Regions from separate parts of the Modicisalibacter sp. MOD 31.J genome, predicted to be linked through region 1. Evidence: predicted binding sites of a transcription regulator. Region 1 holds the regulator's gene; each other region holds the start of a gene.
The links. The regulator FNR, encoded in region 1, switches genes on or off when oxygen is low (the NO sensors DNR and NnrR bind a similar motif). The targets are predictions, from matches to a motif close to TTGATNTANATCAA.
Positions count from the first base shown of each region.

Region 2: KGR00_RS07100 (bifunctional enoyl-CoA hydratase/phosphate acetyltransferase) is a predicted target of FNR. The motif match lies at 3,264-3,277, and genes of this name have one in related genera.
Region 3: KGR00_RS20970 (DUF427 domain-containing protein) is a predicted target of FNR. The motif match lies at 3,867-3,880, and genes of this name have one in related genera.
Region 4: KGR00_RS05620 (DnaJ C-terminal domain-containing protein) is a predicted target of FNR. The motif match lies at 1,917-1,930, and genes of this name have one in related genera.

Region 1 covers NZ_JAGXFF010000005.1:226,265-231,493, reverse strand. Annotated here, with positions in the region: gene KGR00_RS17900 (putative nucleotidyltransferase substrate binding domain-containing protein) at 1-591, shown strand, start outside; gene KGR00_RS17895 (3'-5' exonuclease) at 642-1,259, shown strand; gene KGR00_RS17890 (hypothetical protein) at 1,295-1,516, shown strand; gene ttcA (tRNA 2-thiocytidine(32) synthetase TtcA) at 1,606-2,460, shown strand; gene fnr (fumarate/nitrate reduction transcriptional regulator Fnr) at 2,543-3,286, opposite strand; gene hemN (oxygen-independent coproporphyrinogen III oxidase) at 3,386-4,798, opposite strand; gene KGR00_RS17870 (sulfite exporter TauE/SafE family protein) at 4,869-5,229, opposite strand, start outside.
Region 2 covers NZ_JAGXFF010000002.1:328,491-333,719, forward strand. Annotated here, with positions in the region: gene KGR00_RS07085 (MFS transporter) at 1-191, shown strand, start outside; gene KGR00_RS07090 (DUF1338 domain-containing protein) at 212-979, opposite strand; gene KGR00_RS07095 (acetate/propionate family kinase) at 1,065-2,240, opposite strand; gene KGR00_RS07100 (bifunctional enoyl-CoA hydratase/phosphate acetyltransferase) at 2,237-3,184, opposite strand; gene KGR00_RS07105 (GrxA family glutaredoxin) at 3,340-3,615, opposite strand; gene KGR00_RS07110 (inositol monophosphatase family protein) at 3,749-4,573, opposite strand; gene KGR00_RS07115 (response regulator transcription factor) at 4,662-5,198, opposite strand.
Region 3 covers NZ_JAGXFF010000006.1:247,749-252,977, reverse strand. Annotated here, with positions in the region: gene KGR00_RS20995 (RNA-directed DNA polymerase) at 1-52, opposite strand, end outside; gene KGR00_RS20990 (toll/interleukin-1 receptor domain-containing protein) at 152-1,105, opposite strand; gene KGR00_RS20985 (restriction endonuclease) at 1,187-1,810, opposite strand; gene KGR00_RS20980 (hypothetical protein) at 2,059-2,232, opposite strand; gene KGR00_RS20975 (DUF2971 domain-containing protein) at 2,250-3,197, opposite strand; gene KGR00_RS20970 (DUF427 domain-containing protein) at 3,435-3,779, opposite strand; gene KGR00_RS20965 (GNAT family N-acetyltransferase) at 3,944-4,387, opposite strand; gene KGR00_RS22470 (hypothetical protein) at 4,489-4,623, opposite strand; gene KGR00_RS20960 (TetR/AcrR family transcriptional regulator) at 4,662-5,229, opposite strand, start outside.
Region 4 covers NZ_JAGXFF010000002.1:37,987-43,215, reverse strand. Annotated here, with positions in the region: gene nth (endonuclease III) at 1-592, shown strand, start outside; gene KGR00_RS05625 (chaperone modulator CbpM) at 589-897, opposite strand; gene KGR00_RS05620 (DnaJ C-terminal domain-containing protein) at 901-1,845, opposite strand; gene KGR00_RS05615 (ExeM/NucH family extracellular endonuclease) at 2,073-5,229, shown strand, end outside.

The DNA of each region.
Region 1 (5,229 bases):
TGTCAGCGCATCCACCACTGGGCCGACGAGGGCGACGGTCCGGCGCTGATGAACCTGGCGATCCTGCTCGATGCTCATGCCGTGGCTGGCGACCCGCGATTGCTGGAGCCCGTGCGCGAGACGCTGTTCGCGCGCTGCTCGCACGACCAGATGCTGCTGGCGCATTTCGCCCGGGCGGCGCTGAGCTTCTCCACGCCGTTGACCCTGTTCGGCTCGCTCAAGCGCCCCCAGCACGGCATCGACATCAAGAAGGGCGGGATCTTTCCGATCGTCCACGGCGCGCGTGCCCTGGCCCTCGAACACCGCCTGCGGCCGACCTCGACGCTGGCCCGGCTCGAGGCGCTGGCCGACGAGGGTCATCTGGAGGCGCGCTTCGCCGAGGACCTGGGTGAAGCGTTGACGCTGTTCGCCGAATTGCGGCTCACCCAGCAACTGGCGCGCCTCGACGAACCGCCGGGCGCGCTCGACAGCGCCAACCGGGTGGTGGTGCAGCGCCTGTCGTCGCTGGAGCGCGACCTGCTGCGCGAGGCGCTGCACCTGGTCAAGGAGTTCAAGCAGCGCCTGACCCAACGTTTTCATCTCGAGTACTGAACAGGCCCGTCGAACCGGATGTCGACGTGGCTCGCTAAGGGAGTGTCGTGATGCTTCGATCCCTGCGTCGCGCGGCCGACCGCCGCCGACAGGTCAACGGCCGCTACGGCTGGCTCTTCAACCCCTACACCGGCGACGAACTGGTGGCGATCGACTGCGAGACCACCGGGCTCGACCCGCGCACGGCGGATCTGGTGTCGGTGGCCGCGGTGAGGATCAAGGACGGCCGCGTGCTCACCAGCGATGCCCTCGACCTGCGCCTGGAACGCCCCGCGAGCCTCACTGGGGAGTCGATCAAGGTCCACGGGCTGCGCGGTATCGACCTCCACGGTGGCGTCTCGCTCGGCGATGCCCTGGAACGCCTGCTCGACTTCATCGGCAATCGCCCGCTGCTGGGCTGGTGCGTCGACTACGACGTGGCGGTGATCAATCGTCAGTTGCGGCCGCTGTTCGGGTTCGATCTGCCCAACGCCACCGTCGATCTGGCCCAGGCGTACCGTCGCTGGATGCGCCGTACCCATCCCCAGGTCGAGCCGCACCTGGGGTTCGAAAGCGTCGCCCGGGCCCTGCGGGTGCCGTTGATGCAGCGCCACACCGCGCTGGGCGACGCCGTGACCACCGCCCTGATGTACGTGCGCTTGAAGCAGGGGGCCCTGGAAGCCTGCTGAATGAACGACAACCCGGATAGCGAGGACGTGAACGAATGGAATGGCTGCAGAATGGCCTGCTGGTGGCCGGGTTCGGGCTCCTGATGCTCGCCAACCTGTGCTACGTGAGACGCACCCAGGACCTGCACGGCGTGCTGCTGTTCTGGCGCCGGCGCCTGGGACTCAACCGCGGCGAGTTCCATTGCCAGCGCATCGGCATCGTGCTGATCCTGCCGGGCGTGGTGCTGCGCTACCTGATGCTGCTGAACGTCCTCTGACGGCACCGCCACGGCGGGACATCGCAAGTCGCGGGAGTGGGTGGTAGCATAGGCGCGCCTTCCACTTCTCCCTGCGTGTCGCACGACCCATGCAAGCATTTACCGGTAATCAGAAACGCGAGTTCAACAAGCTGCAGAAGCGCCTGCGTCGCCAGGTCGGCAACGCGATCATCGATTACGGGATGATCGGCGACGGCGACAAGGTCATGGTGTGTCTGTCCGGCGGCAAGGACTCCTACACCATGCTCGAGATCCTGCGTAATCTGCAGCGCAACGCGCCGGTGGACTTCTCGCTGGTGGCGGTCAACCTCGATCAGAAGCAGCCTGGTTTCCCCGAACACGTGCTGCCCGAATACCTCGACGGCATCGGCGTCGACTATCACATCCTCGAGCGCGACACCTATTCGGTGGTCAAGGAGAAGACCCCGGAGGGCAAGACCACCTGCGCGTTGTGCTCGCGACTGCGGCGTGGCTCGCTGTACGGTTTCGCCGAGGAGATCGGCGCCACCAAGGTGGCGCTCGGCCATCACCGCGAGGACATCCTCGAGACGCTGTTCCTCAACATGTTCTACGGCGGAACCCTCAAGTCGATGCCGCCCAAGCTGCTCTCCGACGACGGCAAGAACATCGTCATCCGCCCGCTGGCCTACTGCCGCGAGGCGGACATCGCCGAGTTCGCGCGGCTGATGGAATTCCCGATCATCCCCTGCAACCTGTGCGGCTCGCAGCCCAACCTGCAGCGTCAGGTGGTCAAGGAGATGCTCGCCGACTGGGAAAAGACTCACCCCGGCCGGCTGGAGACGATGTTCAAGGCGGTCACCAACGTCGCCCCGTCACAGCTCGCCGATCGCGACCTGTTCGATTTCCAGGGGCTCGAGGACAAGCAGCAGCGTCTCAACGCCTCGCGGATCGAGGCCTTCGATCTGCTGGCACGCGAAGCCTGAGCGAAACAACCCCCGACCGAAAACACCACGGCCCGCCGATGCTCGGCGGGCCGTGGTGTTTTCGCGAATGCCAAGTGGGCTGTCACTGACAGCCGGAGCCCTCCGCCATTTCCTCCAGGGCCTCGAGGTCGAGGATGTTGACTTCGCGCCCCTGGACGTCGACCAGCTTCTGCTGCTGGAAGCGACCGATGATCCGGCTGACGGTCTCCACGGCGAGCCCCAGGTAGTTGCCGATGTCGGCGCGGGCCATCGACAGGCGAAAACTGTAGGGGGAGTAGCCGCGCCGCCGGAAGCGCGTCGACAGGTTGACCAGAAAGCTGGCCAGGCGCTCGTCGGCGGTCTTGCGTGACAGCAGGCGCAGCATGCGCCGGTCGTCGCGCAGCTCCTTGCTCATGTTGCGATAGAGCTGGGTACGCAACTCGGGCAGGGCCTCGGAAAGCTGGTCGAGACGCTCGAAGGGGATCTCGCAGACCGTGGTGGTCTCCAGGGCGATGATGCTGCCGGGGTAGTGCTGCTCGTCGATGCCGTCGAGGCCGACCAGTTCGCTGGGCAGGTAGAAATTGGTCAACTGGTCGTCGCCATCGCCCTCGTGACTGACCTGCTTGAGACTGCCCGAGCGCACCGCGAACACGCTGGTGAAGGGATCGCCCTGGCGCAGCAGCGTGTCGCCCTTCTTGAGCGGCGCGCGGCGCTGGATGATCGCGTCGAAGCTGTCCAGTTCCTGGGTCCCCAGCGCCAGGGGGAGGCACAGGGAACTCAAGCTGCAGGTCTGGCAACGCGCTTCCTGAAGTCGCGGCCGGCGCACGTGGAGGGCGGAATTCGCCATGGTTGTCTCCCAGTCTTTCGAAGCACTCTCGCTATGGTAGTTGCATTATGGGTGATATAGCGAGGGTATGATCGTGAAAGTTTTTCTCAATAGTTGTTCTCAGAGAATCCGGGAGTAGCGGTCGCCCTTGGCGTCCAGGCGGGCATCGAAGGCCATCGCCAGGTGGCGCACCAGCAGTTGGCCCAGTGGCGTGACTGTCAGGCGATTGCCGTGACGCCTCACCAGGCCGTCGCGTTCGGCGCTCTCGAGCCGTTTCAGGGCCTCGCCGAAATAGGCCGTGGCATCGAGGCCGAAGCGTTCGCCGACCGCGTCGAGATCGAGGCTGAGGTCGCACATCAGGCGCAGGATGACAAATTGTCGCAGGCGGTCGTCGGCGGTCAGGCGCAGTCCGCGGCAAGTGGCCAGATGGCCGGCATCGAGCGCCGCCTCGTAGTCGGCGAGCCGCGTCGGGTTCTGGGCGTAGCTGTCGTCGATCTGACTGATCGCCGAGACGCCGAGCCCTACCAGATCGCAGTCACCGTGGGTGGTGTAACCCTGGAAGTTGCGGTGCAGCCGCCCCTCGCGCTGGGCCACGGCGAGACTGTCCGTGGGCCGCGCGAAATGGTCCAGGCCGATGTGCACGTAGCCGGCCTCGTCGAGCAGCGCGCGGGTGACCTCGAGGATCGACAGTTTCTCCTCGGGCGAGGGCAGCGTGGCCGGGTCGATGCGACGCTGGGCCTTGAAGCGCGCCGGCAGGTGGGCGTAGTTGAACACCGACAGCCGGGCCGGTGCCAGGCTGATCACCTGCTGCAGGGTGTCGGCGAAACTGTCGCGGGTCTGGTGCGGCAGCCCCACGATCAGATCCAGGTTGAGCGACGAGAAGCCCAGCCGGTGGGCCTCCTCGACCAGGTTCTCGGTCAACTGGCGCGGCTGCACACGGTTGATGGCACGCTGCACCTCGATGTCGAAGTCCTGCACGCCGAGGCTGATGCGGTTGAAGCCCAGCGACTGAAGATGGCGCAGGGTCAGGACATTGGCCTCGCGGGGGTCGATCTCGATGGCGTAGTCGCGATCCGGCGCGGACGACAGCCCGAAGCGGGCGTGCAGCCGGTCGATCAGATCGCTCATCTGGTCGAGCGTCAGGAAGGTCGGCGTACCGCCACCCCAGTGCAGTTGCCGGACCTCGCGGCGGGTGTCGAGGTGTTGGCCGACCAGCACCATCTCGCGATCCAGGCGGCTCAGGTAGGCATCGGCCCGCCGCGAGTCCTGCGCGCCGATCTTGTTGCAGGCGCAGTAGAAGCAGATCCGCCGGCAGAAGGGGATGTGCACGTAGAGCGACAGCGATCGCTGCGAGCGATTGCTGTTCTCGAGGGCCTCAGCATAGGCCTCGGCGCCGAAGCCCGGAGCGAAGTCCAGGGCGGTCGGGTAGGAGGTGTAACGCGGCCCGGTGTGGGCATAGCGTCGGATCAGGGCCGCTTCCCGTTCGGCAGGCGTGGCCGTGACGGCGGGGAGATCGGCGACGGTGGCTGGCATGACTGCTCTCTCGAACCGGGGGCGATGCGTTCATCGTACGTGGCCGGTCGGGGAGGCGGCGTGACCTGGATCAAGCGCCGTGAGGATGGCCGCCGGCGAGCATCGTGGCGAGTTGCCAGCCCTGCCAGAGGGCGAAGGCGAGGATCGTCAGCGCGGCGACGGTACGGGTCGCCGGATGCCGGACCAGCATCGCCAGTCGATGGGCGGCGGCGCCGGTGGCCAGCAGCGCGGGCAGGGTGCCCAGGCCGAACGCCCCCATCAGCGCCGCGCCCCGCCAGGCGTCGCCGCCGGTGAGGCTCCAGGCGAGCATCGAATAGACCAGCCCGCAGGGCAACCAGCCCCACACCGCGCCCAGCGCCATCGCCTGGGGCACGCGGACCACCGGCATCAGGCGCCGGCCGAACGGTTCCAGCCGGCGCCACAGCCGCCGC
Region 2 (5,229 bases), on a different contig from region 1:
AGTTCGACTTCGAGTACTACGAATACGAGGAAGAAGCGGCGCTAGCCGCGGAAGACCCGCGAGAACCCGCCATGGAGGACTCGCGCGACAGCGCGGAAGAGGTCGAGGACGATGAGCAGGACCCGTCGCGGGGGCGACGCCCGGATCCGCAGCCTCGCGCGACCTCGCTGTCCTTCGATCGGCCCGATTGAGTGAGCCGCTGGGGTGACTGTCAGGCGACCTCGCAACGAGTGTGGCGGGGTAGCAGCAGTTCGGCGGCGCGCTCGCGCTCGCCGTTGATACAGCGCTGGACGATGGCCAGCCCGCCCAGGGCAACCCGGTGTTCATCGCCGTCGGCGAAGGCGATGCGCCGTGTGCAGGCCGGATAGTAACGGTAGTCGAGCAGGGGCGAGATCGGGAAGATACCGTGGCGGCGGTCGGCATTGCCGACCAGCCCGGCCTGGCGCAAGTCGTGATCGACCTGCGCCAGGGAGCCCCCGAGGCGTTCGCAATCGAAGCCGACATGATGCAGGCGTGGCCCCAGCGCCGCCAGCCAGGCGGCGAGCGGGTGGGCCTGGTGGAGCATCCGGTAGGTCGCCCAGTCGGGCATCGGCCACGGACGCCCGCGACAGAGCAGGTTCTGCCCCTTGCAGTCGGCGGGATGGGCATCGCCCACCAGGCTCTCGAGACGGCGGCGCGGTTCGCGGGTCAGGGTCCCGGGCTGAAGTTCGACCAGCAACAGCCAGGCGCCGTTGTCGGCGGGGGACAGGCAGGTCACCAGCACGCCGCGGTCGGCCATGGCGTACTGTCCGGCCCGTCGATAGCCGAAATGGCCGAGCGTGGGCAACAGTGTCTCGGTGCTGAAGGGCCCCTGGTTGAGGGTCACCAGGGCGAGGTACTCCGCGGCGGGCGCATCGACCCACAGGTCGAGCGCCCCGAGGTCGGGGTGCAGGTGGACATAGTCCAGCCACAATTGCTGCAGGAACTCGTCGCGTTGCATCGGTGGTGCTCTCCCAGGCGGTGCCTTGACCAGTATAGGTGCTGGGAGTCGCAGCGCTTTCAACGCCCGCGAGGCTGTCCCGGGCTCAGCATGAGGCGGCCGACCCGGTGTCGAGGCAGTCGATCGTTGAACGCTGAATTTCGGCTTCCTCGTCGGCCGCCATGATGGCGACCGCCGGTCCGCTGCCGCGGTCGAGGCGTTCGGCATGACGGGCATTGGCCGCTTCGTCGATATCCACGCCCAGCCAGCCCAGGCCCGCGCAGATCGCCTGGCGGATCGGCGCGGCATGCTCGCCGACACCGGCGGTGAACACCAGCGCATCCAGTCCGCCGAGCAGGGCGACGAGCGCTCCCGTCTCGCGAATCACGCGCTGCACGAACAACTCGATCGCTTCTCTCGCCGGCGGTGCCGGGCTCTCGAGCAGGTCGCGCATGTCGTCGGAGATCCCCGAGACGCCGTAGAGCCCGCTGTCGTGATAGAGCATGTGCTCGACCTCGGCGGCGCTCCAGCCCCGGGATTGCATCAGGTAGAGGATGACCCCCGGGTCGAGACTGCCGGCGCGTCGGCCCATCACCAGCCCATCCAGGGCGGTGAAGCCCATCGAGGTCGCCTGACTTCGGCCGTCGCGCAGGGCGCACAGGCTGCAGCCATGGCCCAGGTGAGCGACGATCACCCGCCCGCGGCCGCGCTCGCCGAGCCGTTCGGGAAGCCGGCGCGCGGTGTGGGCGTAGGAGAGCCCGTGAAAGCCGTAACGCAGGATGCCCTCGTCGGTCAGCCGTCGCGGCAGGGCAAAGCATTGATTGACCCAGGGCTGGGTACGATGGAAGGCGGTGTCGAAACAGGCCACCTGGGGCAGTGTCGGCCAGCGTTCGTGCAACTGCTCGATGATCGTCAGGGCGTGGGGTTGATGCAGGGGGGCCAGCGGAATCAACGCCTTGAGCCGTTCGATCACCTCGCGATCGATGCGCCGGGGCGCGGCGAAGTCGCGCCCGCCATGCACGACGCGATGGCCGACCGCCGTGAGCGGCGTGCCTTCGAGCACCGCGTTGACCCAGTCGAGCAGCGGGGCGACGACTGCCTCGTGCCCGCGGCCCTCGACGCGGAACGCGTGCGCGCTGGCTTCACCGGTATCGAGCGTGAGTCGAGGCGCGTCGTTGATGCGTTCGATCTGGCCCCGGGCCAGCGCCGCGTCGGCGTCGAACAGGGCGAACTTGAGCGATGACGAGCCGGCGTTGATGACCAGGATCGGGGAGCGGCTCATGGCGACGCCTCATGGTGAACGACCAGGCAGGCCAGCGCCGCGGAAGCCAGGCGGGCGGCGATGTCATCGCTGCGGCTGGTAAGCATGATCGGCACCCGGGCGCCCATCACCAGTCCGGCGGCCTGGGCGTCGGCCAGGTGGATGAGCAGCTTGGCGATCATGTTGGCGGCCTCGAGATCGGGCGCCACCAGGATGTCGGCCTGGCCGGCGACGTCCGATGTCAGCCCCTTGGTGCGCGCGGCCTCGACCGACACGGCGTTGTCGATGGCCAGCGGGCCGTCGAGATCGCCGCCGCTGATCTGGCCGCGCTGGCTCATCTTGCACAATGCCGCGGCCTCCACGGTCGAGGGGATGCGGGGGTTGACGGTCTCCACCGCCGAGAGGATCGCCACGCGCGGGCGGGCGAGCCCCAGGGCGTGGGCGAGCTCGATGGCGTTCTGGATGATGTCGCGCTTGGCGGCGAGGTCGGGCTGGATATGCAGGGCGCCGTCGGTGATCAGCAACGGGCGCGGGTAGCTGGCGACGTCGAGGGCGTAGATGTGGCTCATCTGGCGCTCGGTACGCAGACCGGCCTCGTGGGCGAGGACGGCACTCATCAGTTCATCGGTGTGCAGCGCGCCCTTCATCAGCGCGCGGGCGTCGTCCTTGGCGGCCAGCGCCACGGCCGTCTCCGCCGAGGCATGGCTGTGCGGCGTGTCGACGATGGTCAGGCCCGCCAGCGACTCGCCGAGGGCCTCGGCGGTGCTCTCGATTCGCGTGCGCGGGCCGACCAGCAGCGGTTCGATCAGGCCCTGGTGCCAGGCGGCCAGGGCGCCGCCCAGCGAGGGGGCGTCGCAGGGGTGGACCACCGCGGTGCGGATGGCCGGATAACCGCGGGTCGCCTCGATCAACTGGCGGTGGCGATCGGCGACGCCGGCAGGGCTCGGGGGCGTTTCGGGTGCCATGGGCTGGCCTCCTGGCAAGACGAGGATCATCCGACTTTAGGCCGGGGCCGGAACCGGCGCCAGCGGCATTGCGAGACCCTTGATCTGCATCAGCCCGTGGGTGCCAACGCAGACGCCGGCCCTGGGGGCCGGCGTTGCGGTATTGCCGATGGCGGTCAGTTGACCGGCGATTCGGGCATCAACTGGTTGTCGCGAACGTATTGGTCGAACTCGGTGAAGCCGCCGATGTGGGTCTGGTCGACGAAGATCTGCGGCACGGTTTCCACCGGCTTGCCGATGGTCTTCTCCATGTCGGCCTTGGTGATGCCTTCCTCGTGGATGTCGATGTACTTGTAGCTGAAGTCGTCGCGCAGGTTGCTCAGCTGGTCGGCGAGCTCCTTGGCGCGAACGCAGAACGGGCAACCGGGACGTCCGAAGATGACGGTAAGCATGCAATCTCCTGTCGGTGAAACCTGAATTCGTTGGCGGTCAACGGCGACGTTGCGCCCATTGTTCCGCAATCCGACCCTGGGCGCCAATAGCGTCTGGCTACGCGGGCCATTGCGGGCTGCTATAGGATGTGGCTCAGCGCGTGGCGGCCTGCGGGTCCTCGTCGGCACGCTGCAGCAGCTTGCGTAGCGCGACGTAGATGTCCGGGGCGGCCGCGACGATGTGTTCGCCGTAGAGCTCCTCCGGGATGCCGGTCGGGCAGGGGTAGACGTGCCCGGTGCGGGCGCCGCTCTCGCGAGCGATCAGCAACCCGGCGGCGAAGTCCCACGGCGAGACGCTCTCGTAGTAGGCGTCGATCCGGCCGCTTGCCACGTTGCACAGGTCGAGCGCGGCGGAGCCGCAGCGGCGCGCGTCCTGACACTGTTGCATGACCGCCGCGAACCGGCGCAGCAGCGGCGTGCGGCCATCGAGGCGATAGGGAAAGCCGGTGGCGATCACGCTGCGCTCGAGCTTGCTGGCCAGGCTGGCGCGGATGCGCTGTCCGTTGCGCTGGGCCCCGTCGCCGCGGATCGCCGTGAAGGTCTCGTCGAGAAAGGGCGCATGGACGACGCCGATCTGGACCTTGCCGTCGAGCGCCCAGGCGATCGACACCGCGACATGCGGCAGGCCACGGGCGAAGTTGACCGTGCCGTCGATCGGGTCGACGACCCACAGCGGGCCGCCCTGGCCGAGCGTCTCGCGGTCGGGGGCGAGCTCCTCGCTGAGCCGCGTCTCGCCGGGAAAGTGTGCCTCGAGGCGTTCACCGATCAGGCGGTCGACGGCGACGTCGGCATCGGTCACCAGCTCGCTGCCTTTCTTGTAGCGCTGCTCGAAGTTCTGACGCTCGCGGGCCTGGCGGATCTCTTGCCCGGCCTCTTCGGCGATCCGTGTCGCGATGGCGAGCCGCTCGGCAAGCTGCATTGGGCCTCCTGGATGCAGAGTGGGGTAGCGTGAAGGCCTCTCAGTCTAGCATCGCCGCGCCGCTGGCCCCAGCCGGTGCGGGCGGCGATCAGCGCCTTACCGGGCGCTTCTGCAGCTTGCGTTGCAGGGTCCGGCGGTGCATGCCCAGCGCCCGGGCGGTGGCGGAGATGTTGCCGTCGTGCTCCTGCAGGACCTTCTGGATGTGCTCCCAGGTCACGCGGTTGATCGACGGCGGGTTGTCGGCGATATCGATGTCGGGGTCGCCGCCGTCGCGATCGAAGGCGGCGAGCACCTCGTCGGCGTCGACCGGCTTGCACAGATAGTTGACCGCGCCGAGCTTGATCGCCTCCACGGCGGTGGCGATGCTCGAATAGCCGGTCAGGACCACCACGCGGCAGTCCGGCACGATCGCCAGCAGGTCGGGCAGCAGCTTGAGTCCCGAGGAGTGCTCCAGCTTGAGGTCCAGCGTCGCCAGGTCGGGTGGCGAGCGACGCGCCAGGGCGAGGGCCTGTTCCTCGTCCGCGGCGATGAGCACCTCGTAGCCGCGGCGGCTCAGCGCGCGCTCCATGACATGGCAGAACATCTCGTCGTCGTCGACGATCAGCAGGCGTTCCGGTGTGGGCATAGCGTCTTCCCCTCGTGGATGGTCGATGGCC
Region 3 (5,229 bases), on a different contig from region 1:
TCAAGAAATGAGCACGCGCTTCTTCATTGGTTAGGTCGATTAAACGTTTCATTTATTCGCTAGCCTTTGTGGGGCGCTGAACGCCAAGCTCTGAGGTAAATTTGTTGCGAAGCGTAGAATTTATCCGACAGCAGCGCTTTGTTATGCGAAATCACGTCAGCATCCGCCGGAACTTCGCGTGAACGCTGTGAATAGTGATATTGCCCCCCAGATATTTCGACGTTTCAATTAGTCCATTAGACTCGAATACATCCAATATGTGTTCGATGAGGCGAAGGTGAGCTCCTGTTCTTTTAGCTAACGACTGATTATCTTGTACTCCTTCGTTAACGATTAGACCAGCGCACTGATCCTTCAGTTGCTCGTATGTATCAAGTTCAGTCGAGCAGTATTTCTGGAGCCCGAAAGGAGTTACTTGAATGTAACATCCATACCTGTCTGGTCCACCGTCCACGTAGCGGGACACCTCGAAAAATCCATCGGTATCCAGAACTTCGATTGAATCCAGAATCTGTTGCTTCGAAAGTCCGAGGGTATTTAGATCGGAGAAGATGTTTTCTGGCTCAACGATGTGTGAATTATTCTCCAGATCGTATTTTGCAGTCCGCTTCAGAACTAATTCATCAACGCTGCTCAGTCCCTCGATACTGCTGGTTGCCTCTCGGACGAACTCGGGAGGTTCTCCGACCTCTGGCTTTTCACGCACATCAAAAATTGCAGCTAGAATACGGCGTAATGGCTCGTCGAAATCTGAAGGGTCTACAACTCGTTCCCATAGGGTAGATTTGAGCGCTTCGGGCACATCACAATCGTCAATAACAACGGGAATGATCTTGGTCCCTTTGGAAATGCGAGCAACTATGCTCGCGTTCAGTTCCTCAGATACCCAAGGCTTCGACACACTGAAGTTCGATAGGACGATGATTACCGCCTGAGCTTCTTTTAGACCTTCTTCAAAAATTTTATCGACAAGGCTGTCTCCTGGAAGCATTTCCCACCGGTCCAACCATGCATCAACGCCGTTCTCACGGAGCCTTGTTGCAAATGCTGAGACAAACCGAGGTTTATCCTCACTAGCGTGGCTAATGAATACTTTGGGACTCACTTAATGCCTCCATTGCGCATAACGCCGTGCTCTGCGGAAATTTAGGAGCGTCAGCGAGTAAATTTTCCGCAGAGCACCTTGTTAGCTTTCTTGATCAAAGACAAAGTCATTAGATTTAATAAATTGAATAAACTCATTTATCATTTTCACGTTCTCTTTGTGCCCATAATTATTTAACAAATAAAAGCCAACCTCCTCGAACTCATTGCTCATATAGGAGGTGCTTGAGTCACCGCACTCGTAAAAGTATATTGAGTCAGATTGTTTAATAAGCCCTGGAAACCTTGACGATATTTTGACTAGATTGCGATTAACCTCTCTCTTAAGGTCCAGCTCTTCCCAGACTACAACTTCAAAGCTATACTCACTCTTTACACTATTAATCCAATCTTTTAGATCAGCTGTAAAAGTGTCAGAAATTGCAAACAATAGATAATCAACACCATGTTCTCTTGCGGCATTAAACGTCTCTGTTAACTCACTTTTAGTGACTTTCTTTTTGGTATACCTCTTACACTGACATAGCCATTTTTGGTTTACGGTCTTCCCACGAAATGGGCTAAAGCTTTTCTCTGCAAGGATATCCCTACCTCTATCACCACCACTTTTTCCGTACCATTCCAAGTTATGGAAGTCGTTTTCCTCAAGAAGTAAATAGCAAAGCTCCTCAAACTCTTCAGGAGTGACATTTTCCCAATTGATCATTTAATCTCCTATAGAAGCTAACGCCGTGGTAATGGGCGTCAACGGAGCGCAGCGTAGTTGGCGTCCCGTTGACCACCTTGTTAAATGCCCTGGTTGACGCTTGTTCAGTTGTTAATCGCATATATTTTTTCGACTTCTTCAGGATCAAGCTTTAACAACGCGACTTCCACTTCGGTTAGTGAATGCTTTGGATTAAAGTACATAGTGTGTACCTCACCCTTTGCAGCTTCCTTCACAGTCTTGTCATGCTAATCTAGGTCACACTCTTCGGTGACATAGTCGTCAATAAAATCGAAAAGTTCATAGTCCTCTACGCTGACTGCAACAGCCCCGTATTGATCTAGTCCGATTTCGATATGCGGCAGTATTTTCTTCATGGCATTTAACGCTCCGCTAATGTGCGCCGCCTGCGGGGTCACCATTGAGCGGCTTGTTAGCACTAGCCTCGATATGGGACGTCAGACTTTATCACTCTGACCCCCTCATACCCCTTGCAGGTAAGGTATTCTTTAATACTTTTAGCGGTCATATCTTGATTTACAGCAGGGCCAACTCTAATCTCAGTAATGGGCAACTTATTTGTACCCAGATGCTTTTCAAAAGATTCATTGTAAATATCCTTTGAAGTTATATATGGAATAATACAATCTTTGCCAACTCTATGCTTTACCCCCTGAAAGTGATGTAAATGGCTACTAGATACTGCCATTCTAATTTCTTGTTCCGATGCATATTCGGAGTGCTTAAAGTTAATGAACTCTAAGGCTAAGTGCTTCGCTAATTGATCGCTCCAGTCCTCAATATCTATCGGGTTTCCGTACTCTAGATCTACAATGTACTCTTTTCTGTAGCGCCTAATTGTACGCAGTATTAGCTTTATTTTTTCACTGTCGTTGTAAAGGACTTTGCTAACCGAAAGTATTGGCATTGCAAAAAAGTGGCTTAGGGACTTTCTTGTGTTATCAAAAGTTATTGATAATCCTTGCCCGTTCCCTCCATAAGATCGCCACTGGTCGAGACTATCAGGTTTTTTGGAAAAGGAGCATACATAGTATGGTTCCTCGCAAAAGTTCTCTAGCTGCGAGACTGTTTCTAGCAATATGTCTTTAAAATGACTGTACGCTTTCTTTCCTGCTAGTTTTTTTAGCAGATTATTCGTGAGCTTTCTGCCATTCTCGAATTCCTCCGTATCATTTAAAAACCGATGATCTGATAGCCAGAACCCACCAGATTCTACAATCCCAAACAACCCAGCAAGATCTGTATAGTGACTGATTGTTTCTCCTGTATAGAAAAATAAATCTATGTCGAAGTGTTTTGGAGACCCTCTGTTAAACTGAGCCCTTAAGAAGCCAAAGGTACATTCCTTTGGATCGCTGATTTCCATGGTTTGTTATTCCTTAAGTGCTAACAGGTATTAGACAGCACGCTCGTTTATTGACTTGAACGCACACGCGCGTTCAACAATGTTATACCGCACGCCGCTTTCCCCATAATATACTGAAAAATCGACACATTAAGTATAGCTTGGCTGTATAACACCAATCATAGTGCCGGCTGCATAACACCGATGAACGTGCAGGCCGCCTTTTCCAGCATGGCCGCTTTGGGTCGATAGCGGTCGTCACTCCACAAGCTCCATCACCTTCCTGGCATCAAACGCCAGCCGCCCAGTAATCGCCTGCATTTCGTCAATCGGCCGTTCATAGCTCCAGGCCACATCGGCGATATCGGGCAGAGAGTAATAAGTGCTATCGCCCTTGAACGGGCAGTGGGTGACGGTGGAGGAAATCGAAAGCTTCGCCATATCCACATCCTCTTTCGGGATGTAGTGGCGGTGTGGATAGCCTTTCTCGCGCAGCTCAATGGCATTGCGGGTATCGGCGATCAGCGTGTCGTCAGCAAGGATGCGGACCCGCCGAGAATGCGGATGCAGGGTAATGCGGGGTTCAGTGGTGCGGTCGGCCATCGGCAGTCCCCTGCTGGTGGGCTGATATCTCAGCCTATAACGAGGGATTCAGAATGCCACCGCCTGAAGCCAATTTCACTTAGGCTTTTGATCTAGGTCAGTCTCATGAGAATCGTCTGATCAGCATCTACCTAGGTGTGCGGTCCTCTTGCTGACGTGGTACGTCACGGCGTGTTCACGAGTTCCATATGCAGCAATGGGTAGGGCTTCCCCAGTCCATCGAGCGGTGAGCGGTCTCTAACGACAAACCCCTTGTGCTGGTAGAAGCCCAGCGCCTGTGGGTTCTGTTCGTTGACATCTACCCGGGTGGCACCCTTGGCAGTTACCGCGTCATCCAGCAGCAAGGTGCCGATGCCTTTGCCGCGCGCATGCGGTGCGATGAACAGCATCTCGATATTGCCGTCGTGAACGCCACAGAAACCCAGGATGTCACCTCTCCCGTCTTTGACGCAGGTTAAATCGACGGCGCCAAAATACTGCTCGTAAATCAGTGGCTTCAGCTCCAGCAGGTCCTGTTCGCGCAAGAAATCATGCGTTGCCCTGACCGATGCCTCCCAGACATTCAGCAGCTCACGATAGTCTGCTTTCCCTGCGCTCTCGACCTTCATCAAACACTCACTATTTGCGTCATGTATGGCTACCGCGCCTATAAAAGACGCCATGCCGCTTGCCAGTGTCAAATCATGAAGGTGGAACACGGGCACGCGGATCATGCCTCCCCCAGGAACTGACCCGCGAATGCCTGGAACACGGGCGTCTCGTAGCCGCAGCGCCACAGCAGGCGCGTGGTGAGGGTGCCCATCGCCGGCGTGGCCAGGCCGTCCGCCACGCGGCTGACGTCCATCACCAACAGGCGCCGAGTATGGGCCGCTAAACGAACCCTCAGGGCGTGGCCTGAATACCGCCTCGTATCAGTGAGGCAAACGTTGCCGCCGCTTCGGCCTCGCTGCAGCTGCCCCGCACCATTGCCGCCGAAATCGCATCCCCCGCGCCGATCAAGGCGATGCAGCGCCGGTCGAGCTCCGCGTCGGGCAGGGCGGAATAGGGCTTCAGCGCGGCCGCGAACAGCTGGACATAGTTGTCGAGCAGTTCCTGGTAGACCGTCTCTTTGTCTTCACTCCCCGTCAGCGCGGCCCCGATGGCATGCCACTCACCGCTGGTATCGGCATGGCAGTGCACGTGGGCCGCCGCCAGCAGCGAGGCGGTTTCCTCGAGGCTTCGCTCCTCGCTCGTCAACGTCTCGCGAAGCGCATCCGATTGCCGGCGGTCGATCAACTTGTACAGCTCGATCAACAGCGTCGAGCGCGTGCCGAAATGGTCGTAGGCGACCGGCTTGGAAACCCCGGCACGCGCCGCCAGGTGACCCAGCGTGAGCCGATCCGCCCCTTCTTCCCGCACGATGCGCTGTGCCGTATCCAGCAGCTGGCGGCGCCGTTCGGGCCCGGAAAGC
Region 4 (5,229 bases), on a different contig from region 1:
CACCCCCGAGCCCACCACCGAACTCGACTGGTCGACGCCGTTCGAACTGCTCGTCGCCGTGCTGCTCTCCGCCCAGGCCACCGACGTCGGTGTCAACAAGGCCTGCGCCCGACTGTTCCCGGTGGCCAACACCCCGCAGGCGATCCTCGACCTGGGGATCGAGGGGCTGAAGGGCTACATCAAGACCATCGGCCTGTACAACACCAAGGCCGAGAACCTGATGAAGACCTGCCGGCTCCTGGTCGACCGGCACGACGGCGAGGTTCCTCAGACCCGCGCCGCGCTGGAAGCCCTCCCCGGCGTCGGTCGCAAGACCGCCAACGTGATCCTCAACACCGCCTTCGGCCAGCCGACCATCGCCGTGGATACGCATATCTTCCGGGTCGCGAATCGCACGCGCATCGCCCCCGGCAAGAACGTCGTCGAGGTCGAACAGAAGCTGCTGCGCCATGTGCCCCGCGAATTTCGCCGCGACGCCCATCACTGGCTGATCCTCCACGGCCGCTACACCTGCGTGGCGCGCAAGCCCCGCTGTGGCAGCTGCGTGATCGAGGATCTGTGTGAATATCCGGACAAGACCGAACCAGTCTAACCACGCCGTTCAACACTGCCCCGGCGCAGTTGCTCGATCTCGTCCATCAGCTCCAGCGCCAGCGCCGCGCCGGGCAGGTTGACCCCCAGATCCTGCTGCAGGCGCAGGGCCACGCGGGCGCGGACCAGATGGCGTCCGCTGAAGCGCCAGCGATGGGGCGCGGGGCCGCTAGGCGTCAGAATGCCCTCGTCGACCAGCTCGACGATCGCCTCGGCATGCACCGCGCAGGCCCGGCTCAGATCGGCCAGGCTCAGTGCGGTCTGCTCCTCGAGAATCTCGCCGGTCACGCTCGATGACTCGCTCATCGCTTATCCTCCCAGCCGGGCGCGGGGTTTGAAGGTGGCGAAGTGCTCGGCCAGACGCCGATAGGCGTCACGATCGGCCTCGCTCTCCAGTTTCGGCTGGACGATCTTCAGCACGACCAGGAAATCGCCGGGCGTCGTCGACGGCAGGCCGCGGCCCTTGAGGCGCAGCCGGCTGCCGTGAGTGGCGTTGGCGGGGATCTTGACCTCCACGCTGCCCTTGGGCGTGGGCACCTTGATCGGCCCGCCCAACGCCGCTTCCCAGGGCGCCACCGGCAGCTCGAGCAGCACGTCGCGCCCCTCCAGGCGATAGAGCAGGTGGGGCCGGAAGACGACCTCGAGATAGAGGTCGCCGGCCCGGCCCTCGCCCATTCCCGGTTCGCCCTGCCCGGCCAGACGGATATGCTGGCCCGGGGCGACCCCCTTGGGGATGGTGACGTTGAGCTTGCGCTCGTGCCAGGTCACCCGTCCGTGTCCCTCGTGCTGCGGCAGGCGCAGGGTGATGACATGACTGGCGCCGCGATAGCTGTCCTCGAGATCGATCTCGATGCGCGCGTGACGGTCCTCGCCATGGGCGTGGAAACCGCCGCGACGTGCCCCCGGCGAAAAGCCGTGACCGAACAGGGTCTCGAAGAAATCGCTGAACCCGCCCATGTCGCCTTCGGTGAAACCACCGCCCGAGAAGGCGAAGCCGGCATCCCAGTCCGGTGGCGGGCGGAACTCCTCGCCCGGCTGCCACTGCCGGCCGAGCTGATCGTAGGCCGCCCGCTTCTCGGGGTCCTTGAGCACTTCGTAGGCTTCGCCCACCTCCTTGAAGCGCTCGCTGGCGTCGGCCTCCTGGCTGACATCCGGGTGATACTTGCGCGCCATTCTGCGATAGGCGCGCTTGATGTCGTCCTGCGAGGCGTCGCGCTCGACGCCCAGAACCCGATAGTAGTCCTTGAATTCCATGTCACCTTCCCGCGCACGGCCCGAGTCGGCCCGGTTTTCACTATCGTGCATCGCCGCCGTCGTGTCGCGCCTTGATGCAGGTCAACGGCCGACGGACCAGCCCGGCGATACAGGCTCGCCAGCCGGCGCCGCGTTCATGTCACTGCAACAGGGTTACAACATTGGCGGCCTAGAGTCCAAAGTGAAGCGTGCACTCCTGATTTCGCCGCGTACACAAGGATTCCGTCATGTCGCTGTTCTCTCTCACCTCGCCCTACCGCTTTCACGACGACGCCACGACGGCCACTTTCGGTGGTGCTTCCTGGCACGGCCAGTGGCTGATCGACGACCTGTTCGAGCGAGTCGAGCGTTTCCTGGACGACCTGTTCGACTGGTGGCACGGCACCCCGGGGGAGACGCCCGCCGAGCCCGCCGCGCCGACCATCCATCTCGCCGAGACGGCCACGCAACGTCTGCCACTGACCGATGACGGTGGCGAGATTCGCGGCGTGGTCGGTGACCCCACCGACCCGGCCCTGACCGAAGGCATCGCCCTGGAGATCGCCGATGCGGATACCGCGCGCCGCGACCTGACGGTGAGCGTCGCAAGCAGCGATCCCAGCGTCGCCCGCGCCGCGCTGGACGACGACGACGTGCTGCGTATCGCCCCGGTGAGCGCCGGCGAGGCCACCATCACGGTGACCGTCGACGACGGCGAGCAAGAGACGCGCTACACGCTGGATTACGCCGCCGCCGACGGCACCGCTACCAACAACGCGGCGCGCTTTCATACCGGCGCCTCGGACACCTCGGCGGCCATCGCGATCGGCGACGGCCTGATCCTGGTCGGCGACGATGAAGACCAGACCCTGCGGCTCTACGACCACGACCGTTCCGGCGCCCCGCTCGAACGCTTCGATCTCGATGCGGCGCTCGGCCTCGAAGACGGCGATGAAGTCGACATCGAATCGGTGGTCGATGCCGGCAACGCTACCTACTACTGGCTCGGCTCGCTGTCCAACGGCGAGCGCTCGATGGTCTTCGGCACGCGCATCACCGGCCACGATGCCGACTCGCTGCAGGTCGAGGTGACCGGGCAGTTCAGCGGCCTCGACGAGGCGGTCATGGGCTGGGCCGCCGACCACCGCCCGGCGCTGGATTTCGACGATTTCGAGGTGGAGGGTTCCGCCTACCGGGATGGCACGCTGTATCTCGGCCTGCGTGCGCCCATCGACAGCGACGGCCGCGCCCTGGTGCTGCCGGTGACCAACGTCGATGCACTGATGGCCGCGGGCAGCGCGGACGAAGCCCGATTCGGCGAGGCGCTCGGGCTCGATCTCGGCGGTCGCACCATTCGCGACATCAAGGCGGTCGGCGACGGTACCTGGCTGGTCAGCGCCGGCCCCGCCAACCCCGGTGACCAGGATGGCGATGACGGCAACGACGACTTCCAGCTCTACCGCTGGGACGGCGCCCACAAGGCCGCTCGGGTCGCCGGCGTGGATCTCGACACCAATGCCGAGGCGACCGGCGGCACCGCCGAGACGCTGAGCGATATCGAGGTCCATGCCGACGGCTCGGTCAGCGTCGATGTCGACTACGACAACGGCACCACCGACTGGTCCGATACCGGCACCGAGTCCAAGGACCTGGACGACGCCATCCAGACCTTCACCTCCTCGACGATCAGTATCGACGCCTTGCCGAGCCTCGCCCCGCAGGCCGGCGACATCGCCTTCACGGCACTCGACGAAAGCGACGCGAGCTTCGGCTTCGTCGCCCTGGAAGCGATCACGCCGGGGGCCGTGCTGGTCTTCGAGAGCGCCGACGGCCGGGTCACCTGGACCGCGCCACAGAAGGGCGTGGCCGCCGGCAGCGTGATCGACACGACCACCCACGCCGACCAATTCGACGGCGCATTCACCCTGTCGCTCGCCGACGGCGTGACGGTCCGCGACGCCGATGGCGCCCCCCTCTATCGGGTCGGCAACAGCGCCGATAACGCTGCCGACCTCACCCTGCCGCCGGACAGTGTGAGCGGTCACTACAGCGGCGCCACGGCGGGGACTGCCGAGGCACTGCGGCAGGAACTGAGCAACGCCGCTGCCTGGCAGGCGGGTGACGCCCCGGACGGCAACCCGGATTTCAGCGTCGCGACCGGCCATGCCCCGCTGGGGGACCCCGAGGCTCGGGATCTCGGCATCGCCGTCAGCGAAATCTGGCCCGGCCAGGCCGGCAGCGATGTCACCGAGGACTGGTTCGAGATCACCAACACCGGCGACTCGACAATCGATTTCGGCCGGACACCGCTCTACTACGACGATGACAGCGCCGATCCCGAAGACGCCGTCCAGGTTCAGGGATTGACGACCCTCGCGCCGGGTGCCACCGCCATCGTGATGGTCGACGGCGACGCCGCGGCGGCCGATGAATTCCGTCAGGCATGGCGTTCGGACACCGACCTGGATGGCGTGGAGATCGGCCATACCGGCAGTGCCGCGGGCCTCGGCGGTGGCGGCGATCAGGTCACCTTGTGGCTCGGCGAGCCGGGCCGCGCCACCCTGGCGGCGACCGAGGCCTACCCGGATACCCGGCAGAGCGACGCGGCCTCCTGGGACGTCGCCAATCAGCGTTTCACCACCCGCGACGCCGGTGGCGTCACCAGCGATGCCCTCGGCGGTGACGACGACGCAACCCCGGCGCTCGCCACGCCGGGCCGGCTCGTCGGCAGCGACACCCCGCCCGCGACGAGCGATGTCACCCTGATCTCCCAGGTTCAGGGCACCGGCATGGTCAGCCCGCTGGAAGGCCGGCAGGTCACCCTCGATGCCATCGTCACCCTGGACGCTCAGGACGGACTGGATGGTTTTTTCATCCAGGAAGAAGACGCCGATCGGGACGCTGACGCCCAGACCGCCGAAGGCCTGTTCGTCTATGCGCCGAACGCCGACGATGTCGCCCTTGGCGACCGGGTCCGTCTCTCCGGTACCGTGACCCAGTACCAGGGCAAGACCGAGCTCTCCGATGTCGGCGACTTGCAGGTCCAGGCCCGGGATCAGGCCCTGCCCTCGATCACCGAGGTGACGCTGCCCATCGCCGACAAGTCGACGCTCGCCGCCTTCGAGGGCATGCGCGTGGCCATCACCGGCGAGGACACTTCGCCGCTCTCCGTCACCGACACCTACGAGCTCGGCCGCTACGGCAGCGTCACGCTCTCCAGCGGCGGTCGTCTCGAGCAATACACCGAGCACCACGCCCCCGACCAGGCCGGCTACCAGCAGTGGCTGGACGACAGCGACAGCCGCTCCATCGTGCTCGACGACGCCAGTAACGTGCAGAACCCCGCCGAGGTGATCTTCGCCCGCCACGGCGAGCCCCTCTCCGCCGAGAACACCCTGCGCGGCG